DNA from 3 places in the Microbulbifer jejuensis genome. Region 1 is predicted to be linked to each of the others. Evidence: predicted binding sites of a transcription regulator. Region 1 holds the regulator's gene; each other region holds the start of a gene.
What was found. Region 1 encodes sigma-54, which starts transcription at its own class of promoters, with help from an activator protein. Its sites were predicted from a motif close to TGGCACANNNNTTGCNNT; they were not measured.

Region 1 (4,198 bases):
CAGGCGGCGGCGGCGCTATCTATGGCCAGCGCATAGAGTTCATCGCTGGTTTTCGCCTGCCTTAACTTATCCCTCACCAGATTGTCGGAAAACAGAGCGGCGATTTCCGCGAGAGTCTCAAGGTGTTGTTGCTCTGCATCCTCGGGGACCAGCAGGGCAAACAGTAAATCCACGGATTGGCGATCTGTAGCGTCAAAATCTACTGCAGGTTTGACGGTGCAGAGTACCCCAATGGGATGTCTGCAACCAGGCAGGCGACAGTGTGGTATGGCGACACCATCCCCGATACCGGTGGAACCCAGGCGCTCGCGGGCAATCAACTGATTGAAGATGGTATCGGCGTCATGTTGTGGATATTGTTCGGCGATCGCCTGGGCAATATTGAGCAGTAACTTCTTTTTGCTGCTCCCGGCCAGATGGCAAAGGCTGAGGCGGGGTGAAAGTAATGCTTCGAGTGTCATAATTCAGCGGTGGTTTTGCAACTTCTCTTTGTGCTTTTTGAGTTGGCGATCCAGTTTGTCCGTGAGTGCATCAATGGCCGCGTACATGTCGCTATCCTCTGAGCCGGCGCAGAGATCATGACCATTGATATGTACCCGGGCTTCAGCTTTCTGGATCAGTTTTTCAACGGATAGGATAACTTGGGCGTTAGTTATTTTGCCGTAGTGTCGGGACAGCTTTTCCAGTTTGTTTTCGCAGTAGCTGCGCATGGGCGGGGTGATATCGACGTGGTGACCACTAATGTTGATCTGCATGGATTTCTCCTTACCGAGTGCATCGCCTACCGGCATGCGGCTACCTTTCGGGCCGCAACCCTACTAGGAAGTGGGTCAGAATGGAAGGATACACTCAAAGTTTGGGTTTCGGTTGGGGATTGAACAGACAGGACGCCAATCAGTTTGTGACTGCATGAAATCCTTAAGTCATATAAACAATCGGGGCGGGTTTGGCATTGTGATAGGTCCGGCAACGGGCAGCATTGCCGTTAAGAGCGGGTGGTAGCAGGTCAGGTCAGGCGTTTGCGCTCACTGGAAGAGGGGATTCCCATGGATTCCCGGTATTTTGCTACTGTGCGGCGTGCCACTTTGATTCCCTGCTTGTCGAGTTTCTGGGCGATTTTATTGTCGGAAAGGGGCTTGCGCGGGGTTTCCGTATCGATCAGTTTGCGAATCAATGCGCGAATGGCTGTTGACGAGGCGTCCTCGCCGGAATCGGTGCTGACATGGCTTGAGAAGAAGTATTTGAGCTCGAATACACCCCGGGGAGTCAGCATGTACTTCTGCGTGGTGACTCTGGAGATGGTGGATTCATGCATGCCGATGGCTTTGGCAATATCTGCCAGTACCATCGGCCTCATGGCCTCGGGGCCTTCTTCGAGAAATGCCCGCTGTTTCTCAACAATACAGGTCGCCACCTTGAGCAGGGTCTCGTGGCGGCTCTGCAGGCTCTTCAAAAACCAGCGCGCCTCCTGGAGATGGTCGCGCAGGAAGCTGTTTTCTGTGGAATTGTCTGCACGTCTGACCAGGGCGGCATAGTGATTGTTAATACGGATTTTCGGGGTGATCTCCCCATTCAAGTCGACCTGCCAGCGCGGCCCTTTGCGGGTAACAAGGATGTCGGGAATGACATAGGCGGTCTCCTCTCTGCCATAGCGCTCCCCGGGGGTGGGGTTTAGGGTTTGGATCAGGCGAATCACCGCGCCCAACTGGGCTTCACTGAGGTTTGTGCGCCGGCTCAGTTGGCGGAAGTCCCGTTTGCCGAGCAGTTCGAGATGGCGTTCGATAATGTCCTTGGCCTTTTGAAGCCAGGGCGTAGCGGCTGGAAAATGCTGCAACTGCAGCAGCAGGCATTCCTGCAGGTTGCGCGCGCCGCAGCCAGTGGGCTCAAACTGTTGGATCGCTTTGAGCACGGCGAGGACCTCGTCCTCATCAGCATGGAGTGAGGCTGTGATCTGTGCAATGGAAGTGCCCAGCATTCCGCAGGGCTTGATCGCATCAATCAGGTTTTCGCCAATCAGCTTGTCGTGTCGGGATAGTGTGGTGAGGTTGAGCTGCCAGTGCAGATGATCCTGTAAACTGCTTCCTGCGGCATTGTGCTCAATATCTACTTTGTCACCGTCGACGCCACTACTGTAGTTGCCGTAGATGTCATCCCAGCGGGAGTCCAGTGGTAACTCGTCGGGAATATTCTGGCTCCAGTTGTCTTCACCGATTTCGTGCTCACCACTGGAGGGGGCGATTGCGCTCTCTGAGTCAGCTGTTCGCTCCTGTTGGGTGTTACTTTCTGCGACGCTGACTGTTGAAAGGGCCTCGTCAGCCTCGACCTCCAGCATTGGATTGCCGTCCAGAGCGGCCTGGATTTCCTGTTGCAGGTCCAGGGTCGACAGTTGCAATAGGCGTATTGCCTGCTGCAACTGCGGAGTCATGGTCAACTGGGTGCCGAGTTTAAGCTGAAGAGACTGCTTCATATTTGGGGGCGCTACAAACCGAGGTGGCCGGTATTCAGCAAAAGTTACCCGAAATGGCGCAGACTACCCCGCTTCCCAGGATAACACAAGCAATAAACGTGCCTATAAATCCTGCCATACGCGGGATTCGATCGTAAAAGTGGCAGCTTTTCTCTAGATGGTAAATTCGTGTCCCAAATAGACCTCACGTACCTGCTGGTTGACGAGTATCTCGTCCGGGGTGCCGGCGGCGATAATATGGCCTTCGCTGACGATATAGGCGGTTTCACAGATATCGAGGGTTTCGCGCACATTGTGGTCGGTGATCAGGACACCGATGCCCCTATCGCGCAGGTGGCGAACAATGTCTTTGATATCGTTGACCGAGATCGGGTCCACCCCGGCGAAGGGTTCGTCCAGCAAGACGAACCTGGGGTTTGTGGCGAGTGCCCGGGCGATCTCCACCCGGCGGCGTTCCCCGCCGGATAGGGCCATACCCAGGCTGTGCTCGATATGGGCAATATTGAACTCTTTGAGCAGTGCCTGGGCCTGCCGCTGGCGTTCAGAGCGGGGCAGGTCCTTGCGGGTCTCAAGGATGGCGAGAATATTGTCGCGCACTGACAGGCGGCGGAATACCGAGGCCTCCTGGGGCAAATAGCCGATCCCTTTGCGTGCACGACCGTGCATGGGGAGGCCGGTGATGTCTTCATCATCGATTAATACCCGCCCGGTATCGGCCCGGACCAGGCCGGCGATCATGTAAAAGCAGGTGGTTTTCCCGGCACCATTGGGGCCCAGAAGGCCGACTATCTGGCCACTGGTGACGCTGACGGAGACATCCTGAACGACTTTTCTTTTCTTGTATTGCTTGGCGAGGTGTAACGCTTTGAGCGTTGGCATAGTGTGTTCCGAAATCTTTCCTTGCCGTGGGCACAGAGTGCCCTCCGATAAAGGTTTGGCAGTTATTTGGTGCTGTATCCAGGCCCGGGTCGGGATCTATTGGCCTCTCCTCCCGTTGTCAGGGCTCTCTTTCTTTTCCGGCTTCCAGATCATCTCCACGCGGCCCTTGCCGGTCTGCCCCCGGGCGCTCATTTGCTCGGTGGTGAGGTCATAGTTGATCTTTTCGGCTGCCAGAGTATTACCATCCCGGTCTACAAGGGCCTCGCCGGTAAGATAAAGCTCTTCCGAGCTGACAGAATACTCAATGCGCCGGGCGCGCGCCTTGACGGGGTTTTCCCCTTCGAGGATCTTCTGTTCGAAGTGAGCGGGCTTTCCCTCAGCGATGACGCGTTGGACCTCTTTGTCGGGGGTGAAGTAGACCTCGACACGATCTGCGCGTATTTGTAGGGAGCCTTGGGTAATGATGACGTTATCGCTGTAAACGACCAGGTTGCTGCTCAAAGCGGCATTCATCGCGTCGGATTTAATATTGACGCGCTGCTCACGGTCCTCGGGTAATGCATAGACCGCTGCGGTGAGGAATATCAGGGTCGCAGCGGTGGAAATCTTGTACAGGTGACGGAATAGATTAGTTGGTGTCATAGCTGCTCTTAACATCGGATAGGATTTCCACCCGGTCTTCATTCAGGTAGGCGCGCATGCCCTTGCCGGTAGTGCGGTTGGGGCCGGAGGTGATACTAACAACTTCGTCGGTTTCGGCGAACTCCCTGTCTGGCAGGATGGTCATACTGGGTGTTTCCAGTTTGATACCACCTGGGGCGGGTAGTTCATCAATGACCACTTCTCCGTCTA
Region 2 (4,198 bases), on a different contig from region 1:
GTGCAGATTCTCAAGTACGCCGTGCACAATGTTGCCCATGCCTACGGCAAAACCGCTACCTTTATGCCCAAGCCGCTGGTCGGTGACAACGGTTCCGGTATGCATGTTCACCAATCCTTCTCGAAGGGAGGGGTCAACCAGTTCGGCGGTGACACCTACGCCGGCCTGTCGGAAACCGCCCTGTACTACATCGGCGGTATCGTGAAGCACGCCCGCGCCCTGAACGCGCTGTGCAATGCCTCCACCAACTCTTACAAGCGCCTGGTGCCCGGCTTCGAGGCGCCGGTGATCCTGGCTTACTCCGCGCGCAACCGCTCGGCATCCATCCGAATTCCTTACGTGACCTCGCCCAAGGCCAAGCGGATTGAGACCCGCTTTCCGGACCCCACCGCCAATCCCTACCTGGCCTTCGCGGCACTATTGATGGCTGGCCTCGACGGGGTCAAAAACAAGATCCACCCCGGTGATGCTGCGGACAAGGACCTGTACGACCTGCCGCCGGAAGAGCTGGCCGAGTACCCCACTGTGGCCGCCAGCCTGGAGGGTGCCCTGGACGCCCTGGACAGGGACCGCGCTTTCCTGATCGAGGGCGGTGTATTCACCGATGATGCGATTGATGCTTACATTGAGCTGAAACGCGAAGAGGTCGAGCGCCTGAACATGACCACCCACCCGGTCGAGTTCGATATGTATTACTCCGTGTAACGGCGACCGCTCACCGGGAGAGTGTCGACCGCTTGGCGAAAAGCCCGCACCACCCTGGCGCGGGCTTTTTTATTGGGGGTACACTATCAAAGGGGCAGCTGTTCAGGCTGCCGTTTCAATTACGGTGTTGGGCCCTTGGCGGTGGCTGATTGTCCCGACCGGTTGCGTCCTGTCATAGGGCCTGTGAAGGGAGCATCCGCAGGTTGCGGTTGATTATTGCTATGGGAATTTCAAGACTGCTACAGACATTGTTTCTCGCCGTGCCCCTGGTGGTGTCTGCCGGTCCGGATGGTAATAAAGAATCTGGCGCCATTTACAAGATCATCGGCGCGGACGGCCAGGTGACCTTCAGTGATACCCCGCCGGTACACGGTCAGGCAGAGAAGGTGGAGCTGGCGCCTATCAATATCCAGCCCATCACCCTGCCGCGTCCGTTGCCGATGCGCAAATTGTCACCCAAGGCGGATAGTGGTGCAGGGGAGAACACGGGCCCTGTCTCAATCCAGATAGTCAGCCCCCAGGATGGCGCCACTATTCCGCCGGGACAACGCCTGGTTGCCCTGCAGGTGGATGTGCAGCCGGTGTATCCAGACGGCGCCCGATTCTTTGCAGTGATCGATGGCCAACCCTGGCGCGGCAGCTCCAGCGGTTCCGCCCTGGATATCTCGACGCTGGAGCGCGGCAGCCACAGTGTGCAGGTGGTCCTCACCGATGCCAGTGGGCGGGTGCTGGCCCAGTCCCCGATGATCACCCTTTATGTGCAGCGCCCCAGTGTCAACCTGCCAGCCAGATAAGGGTGTATCGGCTCTCCCAAACCAAACCAAACCAAAGGCATTCCCAGCGCACACCGCCACCAGCTCTGGCAGCGGTGTCTACGGAACCTGAAACCCTTCCCCAACCATTTCCTTCTGGTTAAATTTTGAACTTTGCACCGATATGGTGCATTCTCGTATTTGGGCGTTGCCCCAACCTCCTTCGGGATGGGAAATGATGCTGGACACAACAGAAGGGCACTGGCTGCACACCAGGCCCTCCAGGCAGGGCCACCTTTAAGCATACTCCTGGCCCCGTGCGCCATTTTGGTTTGCTTTTTGCACTGACCAAACCCAAGAGCTTGTGGCACCGCGCGCAGAACACTGCGCCGGCCTTTGAATTGAACCGGGAACGACTGAATGCTGAATGACCGCCAGCTGCTGGACAGCCTGACTTCCGCCGTGCTGGTGCTGGATGGTGAATTGTCGCTTCGCTATCTGAACAATGCCGCCGAGGACCTGCTCAGTGCATCCAGCGCAAGGGTCAATGGCTTGCCGCTGGACGAGGTGGTGCGCGAGACTGGCTCCTGGCAGGCTTTGCGGGAGGTCCTGGTGAAGGGGGAGAGATATACGGTGCGCCGCGCGCGCTGGTACCTGCACAATCGGGAAATGCGCATTGTGGACTACTCCGTAACTCCAGTGCCGGAGCTGCAAATGCTCTTGGTTGAGGTGCAACCGGTGGAGCGGCTGTTGCGCATCGCCCGCGAGGATGCGCTGTACAACACCCAGGAGACCACACGCAACCTGGTGCGCGGCATGGCCCACGAAGTCAAAAACCCCCTGGGCGGTATTCGCGGTGCCGCCCAGCTATTACAGCGGGAGCTGCCGGACCCTGCCCTGGAGGAATATACCCAGGTCATCATTGAGGAGGTGGATCGCCTGCGTAATCTGGTGGATCACCTGTTGGGTTCGCGCCAGCGGCTGAGGCTGAAGGCCACCAATGTACACGAGGTGCTCGAGCGGGTGGCGCAGCTGGTGGATGCGGAGTGTGAGGGCAGGCTGCAAATCCACCGGGACTATGATCCCTCCATACCGGAACTGCCGGCCGACCGCGAGCAGTTGCTACAGGCCCTGCTGAATATAGCCCGCAATGCCATGCAGGCTGTTGGCGAGTATTCCGGCCTCGCCAGTGGTGAGGTTATTTTACGCACCCGTATACAGCGGCGTTTTACCATCGGCCGGCGCCTCTGCCCGCTGATCTGCTGCATCGAGGTTGAGGACAATGGCCCTGGCATTGACGAGGCGATAAGGGAGCAGATTTTCTTTCCGATGGTTTCCGGGCGCGCTGAGGGCACGGGGTTGGGGCTCTCCATTTCCCAGAACATCATCAACCAGCACGGTGGCATGATCCAATATGACAGCCGCTCCGGAGGCAGTGTGTTCCAGATCTATCTGCCGCTTTCAGCCGAATCAGCCAATACAGGATGCTAGAGCATGAGTCATCGCGTTTGGGTCATTGACGACGACAAATCGATCCGCTGGGTACTTGAGCGGGCGCTCTCGCGGGAGGGGATCGAAACCCGGTGTTACGAGAGTGGCAACCGCGCTTTGGTGGATTTTTACAGCGCGCCACCGGATGTGGTGATTAGTGATATCCGCATGCCGGGCTGCGACGGGTTCAAATTGCTGCAACGTTTTCATGAGGAGCACCCGTCGCTGCCCATTATTATTATGACTGCGCATTCGGACCTCGATAGCGCGGTGGCCGCCTATCAGGGCGGGGCATTTGAATACCTGCCCAAACCTTTCGATATCGATGAAGCTGTGGCGGTCACCCGGCGCGCTCTGATACACACCAGCAGCCAGGTCCGTGGAGCGCCTGCTGAGTTGGCAAAGGGCACTGGCAGCCAGGAAATGATTGGCGAGGCGCCGGCCATGCAGGAGGTATTTCGCGCTATCGGTCGCCTGTCCCGTTCGAATATTACCGTGTTGATCAATGGTGAATCCGGCACGGGCAAAGAACTGGTGGCGCAGGCTTTGCACAGCCACAGCCCGCGCAGCGATAAACCGTTTATCGCGCTCAACATGGCCGCCATTCCCAAAGACCTGATGGAGTCGGAGCTGTTTGGCCATGAGAAGGGGGCCTTTACCGGTGCTGCTTCCCTGCGTGCCGGGCACTTTGAACAGGCCAATGGCGGCACGCTATTTTTGGATGAGATCGGCGATATGCCGGCAGAGACCCAGACGCGTCTGCTGCGGGTGCTGTCGGATGGGGAGTTTTACCGTGTAGGCGGCCATACCCCGGTAAAAGTGGATGTACGCATTATTGCCGCCACACACCAAAACCTGGAGGCATTAACACGGCAGCACAGATTCCGCGAAGACCTCTTCCACCGCCTGAATGTCATTCGCATCCATATTCCCAGGCTGACCGACCGCCGCGAGGATATTCCCAGGCTGGTGCGCCATTTCTTTGACGCCGCTGCCAGAGACCTGGGGGTACAGGCAAAGATCCTGACAAGAGAGGCCGAAGGCTGCCTCTCCCGTTTCGACTGGCCCGGCAATGTGCGCCAGTTGGAAAATACCTGTCGTTGGGTAACCGTTATGGCCTCGGGCCGCGAAGTACACAGGGAAGATCTGCCCCAAGAGCTGTTGTGCCACCAGGGTGCTGAGGCAGAAGCACCGCTCGACTGGGAAAAAACTTTGCGGGCTTGGGCGGACCAGGCACTGGCCGCCGGGCG
Region 3 (4,198 bases), on a different contig from region 1:
TTGCCACCGCCAAACAGCGGTTTGGGTTTCTTGTGCACGCGGTTGGCAATAATGCCCCGCTTGCGCAATTGCGCCTTGACCAGCGCCGGGCTGGTACCGCTGATCTCCCCCTGGACTCTGGCCCCTTTGCTGTCCACGCCTTTGTAGAGGTAGGCGACCGCTGTGGCGTTGGCCATAAATACGTTTCCTGCTTGTTATTTCACTGCGGCAATCAAAATTCCGGCACAATTGTGCGGTGTAGGATTGCTCGCCTGGCGCCGGTGACCAGGGCATCCAACTTTTTACTGTAAGGTATCCAGCCCCCTGTACGGCAGAAGGCACAATCGGCAGGGTACACTTAATCCTTGGTCACCCTATTGGCCTCCTCCAGGCTGGTAATCCCCATCGCCACCTTGCGCAAAGCCGAAGTCCTGAGGTTATTGAAACCCTCCTCGCGGGCCTGATCGGCAATCTGAATCGAGTTGCCGCCCTCCATTATAATTCTGGAGATGCCATCGGTAATGCGAACCACTTCATACACGCCCACGCGACCCTTGTAGCCTTTGGAGCAGTGTTCGCAACCCACAGGCTGGAAGAGGGTCCAGGTGTTCTTGGGAATGGTCACCCCGGAAAAGCCCTCCTCAGCCAGCACCTCATTGGGCAGTGTGACCGGTTTCTTGCACTCTTTACATAACCGCCGCGCCAATCGCTGCGCGATAATCACACTCACCGAGGTGGCGATATTAAAGGTGGGTACGCCCATATTCATCAGGCGCGTGAGGGTTTCCGGGGCCGAATTGGTGTGCAGGGTGGACAGTACCAGGTGCCCGGTCTGCGCGGCCTTGATGGCGATCTCGGCGGTTTCCAGATCGCGGATCTCCCCCACCATCACGATATCCGGATCCTGGCGCAAAAAGGAGCGCAGGGCCTCGGCAAAATCCAGCCCCACCTTGGCGGCGACATTCACCTGGTTGACCCCCTCCAGGTTGATTTCCACCGGGTCTTCCGCCGTGGAGATATTGCGCTCCGGGGTGTTGAGAATATTGAGTCCGGTATAGAGGGACACGGTCTTACCGGAACCGGTGGGGCCGGTCACCAGGATCATGCCCTGGGGCTGGGCCAGGGCATCCATATACAGTTGTTTTTGCTCCTCCTCATAGCCCAGCGCATCGATGCCCAGTTGGGCGGAAGTGGGGTCCAGAATCCGCAGCACGATTTTTTCCCCCCACAGGGTGGGGAGGCTGTTGACACGGAAATCGATGGCCTTGGTTTTCGACAGCTTCATCTTGATGCGCCCATCCTGGGGTACGCGCCGCTCGGAGATATCCATTTTCGACATCACTTTCAGGCGCGCCGAGAGGCGGGGCGCCAACTGGATGGGGGGTTTGGCCACTTCGTGCAGTACGCCATCGGTGCGGAAGCGGACCCGGTAGGTTTTTTCGTAGGGCTCGAAGTGAATATCTGAGGCCCCGCTGCGGATCGCATCAAGGAGCACCTTGTTCACAAAGCGCACAACGGGGGCTTCATCACCACCGGGGGCCTCGTCGTCCCGTGCCGGTTCGTCGTTACCCACCTCCAGGGCTTCCAGCTCCTCGTCGTCCATGCCCTCCAGGCCCGCACCCATATCGCTGTTATGGGACAGGTAACTCTCGATGGCTTTTGCCAGCTTGTCCGCCTCCACCAGCACCGCGTCAGTACTGAGGCCGGTATTGAAATTGATCTCATCCAGCCCCGCCAGGTTGGTGGGGTCCGCCACGGCTACAAACAGGCGGTTGCCCCGTTGGTACAGGGGCAGGGCAAAGTGCTTGGCGATCAGTTTTTCATCAACGATATCCTTGGGGATCAGCTCGAAGTTGTAGCTGCCAAGCTCAAACAGGGGTGTGCCAAAAGCCAGGGCGGCAATTCCGGCGAGTTCGCGGGCCTTGATCAGTTTGGCCTCCACCGCGTGCTGGGCAAAGGTCTGGTTTTCCCGCCGCGCTGCCTGGGTGGCGGCAGCGGCCGTGGTTGCGTCGAGCACCTGCTCTGCCACCAGGCGTTTGGCCAGGCCGCTAAGGGGGGGAGCTGTCATGGAATACACCGTCGCATACAGTAACTGAACCCTTGGCACAAAAGAATGTTGTCTCCCCCCACCACTTCCCGGTGGGAACGCCAGGGGCCGGAGCCAAATATAACGAAAGAATTCCTATCAGCCAAACCAAACCGTATAGTCTTCTCCCGGTAAAAAAATGAAACAGGGATTTGTTCACTACTGACAAATTTTGTCACTGTTTGATTGGCTTGGTCAGCTTTTGCTGATCGGCAAAAGACCGCAGATACTAGAGAAGTGATACAGATCGCATTTACACCAAAGGCACACGGGTTTTACTTGCTGGAATTGGCACAATCCTTGTATCTTATTCTGTGATTTCCTCACGGGATTCACCTTAACGAAAAGTTTGTATGGAGACGGTTACAATGAAAAAGCAACAGGGTTTTACTCTTATTGAATTGATGATTGTGGTGGCGATTATCGGTATTTTGGCGGCGGTGGCACTGCCTGCTTACCAGGACTACACGGTACGCGCCAAGGTATCTGAAGGTATGGTTATGGCCAGCAGCCTAAAGGTGGGTGTGACTGAGCTGTTCGCTGACTCAGGTGTAGCTGGAATTGCAAGGTATGCCACTGAGATTTCAAATGATATTGATAATGTAAAAACCAAATTGGTGGGAAATGTTGCAATAGATGGCACTACTGGCGCTATTACACTGACGATGAGTGGAATTCCGCAGCTTGGGACAGGTAAGCAGGATATAGTTTTTGTACCCCAAATTAATGGTACAGCGATTTCTGATGGAAATTCTACCGGTACAATCCAATGGCTATGTAATACAACTGCAACTACAGTTGAAAAGCAATTTTTGCCAGCAAATTGTCGTGGGTCCTAAATTTTATCTTGATTGATATAGCCTGCCAATTGTATCAGTATGCCATTTTTTTGAGGGAACGCCCTGATTTGTAAGCTATTGTCCATATTTTCTCTTTGACTCCGGGGCTCAAACAACTGAAGTCTGGGATCTTCAGTCAAAGAGTTAGTTGAGGCTGTAAATAGGGTTGTTTTTCTAGAAGATTGTTTTTATATACATTGAAGGGTTGCTCTGGTATAGAGCTGGTAAAATGGGCCACTTAAGTTGAGTGGTCCATTTTTTTAAGCTTGCGGAAAATACAGAATGATTAACTGATGGCTATCTATTCAATAGCTGGTCACCTTAAGAATAATAATGGCATGGTTTTATAAAGCATTGCCCACTCATTATTTTACTTCGTATTCTGCACAGGGCAGCATTGGAGCGAGACAGGGCAGTGGGTATGGGTGGCTGTGTGTTGCAGTGTGTTCCCTTTGGTTTTTTCTGACCCTTAACCCTTTCCATATTCTAGTCTTGGAACTTGGGTTTGGCTATTACGATTACAAGAGGGTGTTGCAGGTTGGGTTGATTTGCAGCGCCGCCCTGCTTGTCTTTTTTAAGGTGTATAGAGCCGGGATTGCCGATGTAATTCATCAGAGAGGCATGGTTCTCCCCTGGCTGGTTTCCTGCCTTTTTATTTTTATTTCTGCCGCCTTGTCTGATCATCCCTGCCAGTCTGCTTTGGAGAGTATCCACTGGCTGCTGTTGCTGTCGGTGTTCACTGTCGGTGTTTATATTGCCAGAGTGGGTTTGTCTCAGTGGCTGCTGGGTGTATTCCTGTTCTGTCACGGGCTGGTCGTTATTAAAAGCTTGCTTTTTTTTGGATTTGAGGTTTTTGTAAGTGGGGCCTTGCGTGCCGAGATGATTTTTCCCTTTGTGGATAATTTCCGGTTTTTTAACCAAATCCAGGTTTTTATTATACCGCTATTGATGCTATTTTCTGCAAAAGCAAAGTTTTATCGTCTCGCATATTTATTTTTATTTTTTAATTTCTTGCTCGCCTTTGCTAGTGGAGCTAGGGGCTTGCTGCTTTCCACTGTTGTTGCTGGATTGTTGTCCTTCATATTTTTGAAGCCCTGGCGTCGTGAGATTTTAATTGGCCTGGTAGTCTGTGTTGCTGCTTTTCTGGTTTATTTTCTGATTGTAAACTATTTGGGTGATGGTGCCTATTTATTGCGTTCAGGTACCTCAAGGCGAATTGATATTTGGAAAGAGTTATTGGGTCAGCTTTCAGCCTGGAATGTCTTTATCGGCAACGGCATGGGGTCTTATACAT

Region 2: glnL (nitrogen regulation protein NR(II)) is a predicted target of sigma-54. The motif match lies at 1,786-1,803, and genes of this name have one in related genera.
Region 3: ACL7TT_RS12360 (pilin) is a predicted target of sigma-54. The motif match lies at 2,355-2,372, and genes of this name have one in related genera.

The regions. Positions count from the first base shown of each region.
Region 1 covers NZ_JBLBUB010000001.1:42,630-46,827, forward strand. The annotation lists gene ptsN (PTS IIA-like nitrogen regulatory protein PtsN) at 1-461, opposite strand, end outside; gene hpf (ribosome hibernation-promoting factor, HPF/YfiA family) at 465-755, opposite strand; gene ACL7TT_RS00225 (RNA polymerase factor sigma-54) at 1,007-2,467, opposite strand; gene lptB (LPS export ABC transporter ATP-binding protein) at 2,621-3,346, opposite strand; gene lptA (lipopolysaccharide transport periplasmic protein LptA) at 3,443-3,988, opposite strand; gene lptC (LPS export ABC transporter periplasmic protein LptC) at 3,975-4,198, opposite strand, start outside.
Region 2 covers NZ_JBLBUB010000010.1:109,446-113,643, forward strand. The annotation lists gene glnA (glutamate--ammonia ligase) at 1-705, shown strand, start outside; gene ACL7TT_RS08485 (DUF4124 domain-containing protein) at 927-1,499, shown strand; gene glnL (nitrogen regulation protein NR(II)) at 1,878-2,948, shown strand; gene glnG (nitrogen regulation protein NR(I)) at 2,952-4,198, shown strand, end outside.
Region 3 covers NZ_JBLBUB010000017.1:30,781-34,978, reverse strand. The annotation lists gene ACL7TT_RS12370 (type II secretion system F family protein) at 1-176, opposite strand, end outside; gene pilB (type IV-A pilus assembly ATPase PilB) at 338-2,047, opposite strand; gene ACL7TT_RS12360 (pilin) at 2,434-2,904, shown strand; gene ACL7TT_RS12355 (O-antigen ligase family protein) at 3,238-4,198, shown strand, end outside.